DNA from 2 places in the Streptomyces mirabilis genome. Region 2 is predicted to be linked to the other one. Evidence: riboswitches for the same ligand, from Rfam matches in the RefSeq annotation. Region 2 holds a riboswitch; the other holds the start of a gene.
The links. Region 2 has a riboswitch for thiamine pyrophosphate ahead of SMIR_RS00450 (purine-cytosine permease family protein). Riboswitches for the same ligand answer to the same signal wherever they lie in the genome.
Positions count from the first base shown of each region.

Region 1: it holds a riboswitch for thiamine pyrophosphate, as region 2 does, so the genes downstream of both, thiO (glycine oxidase ThiO) here and SMIR_RS00450 (purine-cytosine permease family protein) in region 2, are expected to answer to the same signal.

Region 1 is NZ_CP074102.1:6,443,198-6,445,584, forward strand. Features, by position in the region: gene thiS (sulfur carrier protein ThiS) at 1-41, opposite strand, end outside; gene thiO (glycine oxidase ThiO) at 38-1,243, opposite strand; TPP riboswitch at 1,241-1,352, opposite strand; gene SMIR_RS28415 (NAD(P)/FAD-dependent oxidoreductase) at 1,533-2,387, shown strand, end outside.
Region 2 is NZ_CP074102.1:106,138-108,524, forward strand. Features, by position in the region: gene SMIR_RS00450 (purine-cytosine permease family protein) at 1-949, opposite strand, end outside; TPP riboswitch at 939-1,033, opposite strand; gene SMIR_RS00455 (maleylacetate reductase) at 1,098-2,180, opposite strand; gene SMIR_RS00460 (dioxygenase family protein) at 2,195-2,387, opposite strand, start outside.

The sequences.
Region 1 (2,387 bases), 6.3 Mb from region 2:
GCGGCGACGTGCCGTCGCTCTCCGTTGACGAAGATGTTCATACGGTCTGCTCCGTGAGTGCTGTGCTGAAGCGCCCGGGGGCGAAGGGGCGGGCCTCTTCCGGAAGCTCGCCGGTGGTCAGGACGTGCGCCATGGCGTCCCCGGTGACGGGCGTGAGCAGGACGCCGTTGCGGTAGTGCCCGGTGGCCAGCAGCAGCCCGTCGAGCGCGGTCGGGCCGAGCAGTGGAGCGTTGTCGGGCGACCCCGGCCGCAGGCCCGCGCGCGTCTCGGTGAGCGGCAGCTCGGTGATTCCGGGCACCAGCTCATGGGCGTCGCGCAGCAGCTCGTAGACCCCGCCCGCGGTCACCGTCGTGTCCCAGCCCAGCTCCTCGCTGGTGGCGCCCACGACGAGCTCACCGTTCTCCCGCGGCACCAGATAGACCTGGCTGCCGCGCACCACGGCCCGCACGGTCCGGCTCAGGAACGGCGCGTACCGCTTCGGCACGGTCAGCCGCAGCACCTGACCCTTCACGGGCCGTACGGGCGGCAGTACGTCGGCGGGCACGCCCGGGAGCTTTCCGCTGAGGCTCCCGGCGGCGAGCACCACCTGCCCCGCCGCCAGCCGTTCATCGTCCGTCGTGACGACCCCGGCGGCCCGGTCCCGTACGACGGTCAGGCGCTCCGCCCACGTCCGGTGGAACTCCACTCCGGCCCGCTCACACGCCGTGACCAGGGCCTTCGCAAGCCGGCGCGGGTCGATCTGGTGGTCTGCGTCGACCCGCAGCCCGCCGCGCACGCCCGGCGCGAGCATGGGCTCCAGACGGCGGCACTCCCGGCCGCTGAGCCACTCCGATTCGAGCCCCGAGCGGTGTTGCAAGGCATGCAGTTCGCGCAGGTGGGCGCGGTCGTCGGCGTCCAGCGCGACGGCCAGCGTGCCGCACCGGCGGTAGCCGAGGTCCTGGCCGCTCGCCTCGGTGAGTTCGGCGGCGAAGTCGGGATAGCGGCGTGCGGAGGCGAGGTTCAGGCCCAGCAGGGTCTGCTCGCCGTAGTGCAGTTCGGTGACGGCGGCGAGCATTCCGGCGGCCACCCGTGCCGCTCCGCCGCCCGGCTCGGGGTCCACGACCGCGACGGTGAACCCGCGCTGCGCGGCCCGCCAGGCGGTCACGAGACCGATGATCCCGCCCCCGATGACGAGGACGTCCGACGTACGTGCGTCCGATGACGGCGCGTCCGATGAACGTGCAGGTGTACGCGTAGGCGACATGGGCGTCCAGCCCCTCCCTTCGCCGGCATGACCCGGATCAGGTTCGTACGGTCGGAGGCCGCCAGCCTCCCTCTCAGCCCGGTGCGTCCGGGCTCCCGCGAGTGCTTTACTTCGCCACCCTAGCCCGCTGCCGTATGTCTCAGTAAGGGAGCGTCCGTCCAGGGCCCGTTCGCGGGTCGGTACGCGCACGCGGTTCGCGTACGACGAGCAGGACGGCGAGATCCGTTGTGGAACAGGTCACTGCGCACGTCCCCTGACTGACAGATTGTCAGTTGTCTATGGTGATCAGGTGAGCGAGCAGACGCGGGCACAGGTGCGGACGCAGGGGCGTACGGCACGGCGGGTCGTCATCGTGGGCGCGGGCATGGCCGGCGTGCAGACGGCGGTCGCCCTGCGGGAACAGGGTTTCACCGGGGACGTGACGCTGATCGGCGCCGAGCCGCACCAGCCGTACGACCGACCACCCCTGTCCAAGGCGGTGCTGCTCGGCAAGGCCGAGGGCTCCGCCTTCGACATCGACTTCGAGGCGCTGGGCATCGAACTGCGACTCGGCTGCGAGGCGCTGGGCCTGCGCCCCGCAGACCACGAGCTGGACACCGAGGCAGGACCGGTGCCGTACGACGTCCTGGTCCTCGCGACCGGCGCGGAACCGATCCAGCTGCCCGGCGCGCAGGGCGTCCCCGGCGTCCATCTGCTGCGGACCCTGGACGACGCCGAGCGACTGCGCCCCGTGCTCGCCCAGCAGCACGACATCGTGGTCGTCGGGGCGGGCTGGATCGGCGCGGAGTTCGCGACGGCGGCGCGTGAGGCCGGGTGCGCGGTCACGGTCGTCGAGGCCGCCGACCGGCCGCTGGCCGGGGCGCTGCCCGCGGAGGTGGCCGCGCCGATGACCGCCTGGTACGCGGACAGCGGCGCGTCGCTGCGCACCCACGCGCGCGTGGAGCGCGTCGAGCCCGGTGCGGTGGTCCTCGACGACGGCTCGCGGGTGCCGGCGGGCGCCGTGGTCGTCGGTATCGGCGCGCGCCCCGCCACCGCCTGGCTGGCCGGCTCCGGCGTCGAGCTCGGCGCCCACCGGGAGGTGGTGGCCGACAGCCACCTGCGCACCTCCGTACCGGACATCTACGCGGTCGGCGACTGCGCCTCC
Region 2 (2,387 bases):
TGCTCAGTGCGGCGAGCGCCACGGCGAGCAGGCCGAACGCGCCGAGGGCGCCCCCGCCGAGCAGGGTGTCGACGCCGCGGGCGGTCTGGTCGGTGAAGACGGCCGCGCCCCACAGTCCGAGCGCCTGGACGGCCACGAAGGACACGCTGACGCCGGCCAGGGTGTACCAGAACATGCGCGGGCGGGACGCCGTGCGCGGCAGATAGCGGCTGAAGTCGCTCGCGTACGGGGCCCACGACAGCGCAAGGCTGAGCGCGATGGTGCAGGTCAGGATGAAGGCCCCGGCCCGGTCGGCGCCGTGGGCGGTTGCGGCGGGGGTGGTGTGGGCGCCGCTCAGGAGCTTCACGGTCAGGGCCACGAACGCGGCGGCGAGCGCGAAGGTCATCACGCTCTGGAGCCGGTGGATCGCCTCGTAGCCGAGGACGCCGAGCGCCCCCTGCGCCGCCATCATGACGAGCACGCCCAGCCAGAACGGCCAGCCGCACAGCTGGGCCAGCGCGTCCCCGCCGAAGAGGCCGATCAGCGCGTCCCAGGCGATGGACGACAGCCACTGCAGGGCGCCGGGGACGACCACGGCCCGGCCGAACGCGAGTCGGGCGAGCGGCAGCTGTCCGGCGCCGGTCTGGCTCCCCCAGGTGCCGAGGTACGCGGTCGGTACCGCCCCCAGGAGGGTGCCCAGCACGACGGCGGCGAGCGCGGTGGAGAAGTCCAGGCCGAGCGCGATGCCGACGGTGCCGGTGAACACGCCGGTCATGGTCAGGTTGGGGGCGAACCACACGGTGAACAGACGGCCGGGGCCGCCGTAGCGGTGGTCCTCCGGGACCGGGGCGATTCCACGCGCCTCGACGTGCAGGTCCCCCGGGGCGGTGGGCATCCGCCCGTCGAAAACGCCCTGCGGGCCTCCTACGGCCACCTCGCCGCGAGCGTTACGGGCATACGGCAACGACATGAGACATCCCTCCGCCAGTCCTAACTGGTTCAGGTTCGACGGGTGTGATCTCAGCCCTCGTGCGGGGCACCCCGTGTCCGGTTCGGCGCTCAGGATAGCCCGGCGGGCGCGGTATGCCCCAGGGGGAGGGGTCCGCACGGCACCGCTGCTACGCGTCGACGCTCGGCTCCCCGCCCTCGTACGCCGCCGTCAGCAGCGCCAGCACACCGCCCAGGGTGACCTCGCGCGGGTTCGGATACGTCTGTGCGACGGCCTGTTCGGCGGCCACCGCCAGATCGGTCTTCTTGAGGCCGAGTTCGGCGAGGCTCCGGGGAGCGCCGAGGTCCCCGGCCAGCGCCCGCAGGGCATGGGGGACGTCGTCGGTGCCGCCCAGGGCGCGCGAGAGCGCGGTGATCGCCCGGGGCACGGCGGGCGCGTTGTAGGCGAGGGCGTACGGGAGGACCACCGTGTGCGTCTCGGCGTGCGGCAGGCCGAAGGCGCCGCCGAGGACGTGGCACAGCTTGTGGTGCAGGCCCATGGTGGTGGCGCCGAGACAGGCGCCGCAGAGCCAGGCGCCGTACAGGGCCCGGCCGCGCGCGTCGAGGTCGCCGGGGGCGGCGGCCACCAGCGGCAGGGCCCCTGTCATCGCCCGTACGCCCTCCTCGGCCATGAGCGAGACGAGGGGCGAGGCGTCGGGCGCGTAGAGGGCCTCGACGGCGTGGGCGAGCGCGTTGACGCCGCTGGTGACGGTGAGGGGCACGGGGAGCGAGAGGGTGAGCTCGGGGTCGTAGACGACGCTGCGGGGCTGGACGGCGGGGTCGCGTCCGGTGCGCTTGGCGCCGTGCTCGGTGAGTCCCCAGACCGGGGTCATCTCGGAGCCGGAGTAGGTGGAGGGCACGGCGATCAGGGGCAGGCCGGTGCGCAGCGCGATCGCCTTGCCGAGGCCGATCGCCGAGCCGCCGCCGACCGCGACACACCCGTCGGCGCCGACCGCGCGCGCCGCCTCGACGGCCCGGTCGGCGACCTCTACGGGTACGTGCATCCGGGCCTCGGCGTGCAGCCCCGCGCAGGCGTCGCCCAGGGCGTCCGCGACCGCGCGTGCCGTGTCCTCGCCCCTGCCGCCGCAGACCACCAGCACCCTGCGCAGCCCGAGCCGGGCGGCCTCGTCGGGGGTCGCGGAGACGGCGGCGCCGGGCCGGAAGACGATCCGCGCGGGCTGGGTCTCGTACGAGAAGTCGAGCGGGGTGTTCATGTCGGTCATGGTGCTCATTCCGGTTCCAGTACGAGGTCGAAGCGGGCGTGGCGGAAGGGGTTCGGGACGCCGAACTCCCCCGCCAGGGACGGGTCGTCGGTCTCCGTGAAGTCCTGGACCAGGCTCTTCTTGACCGCGAACACCGCGTCGGAGTCGAGGTAGTCGCTGCCCGCGACGAAGATGTGCGTGGTGACCGGGGCGTGGCCC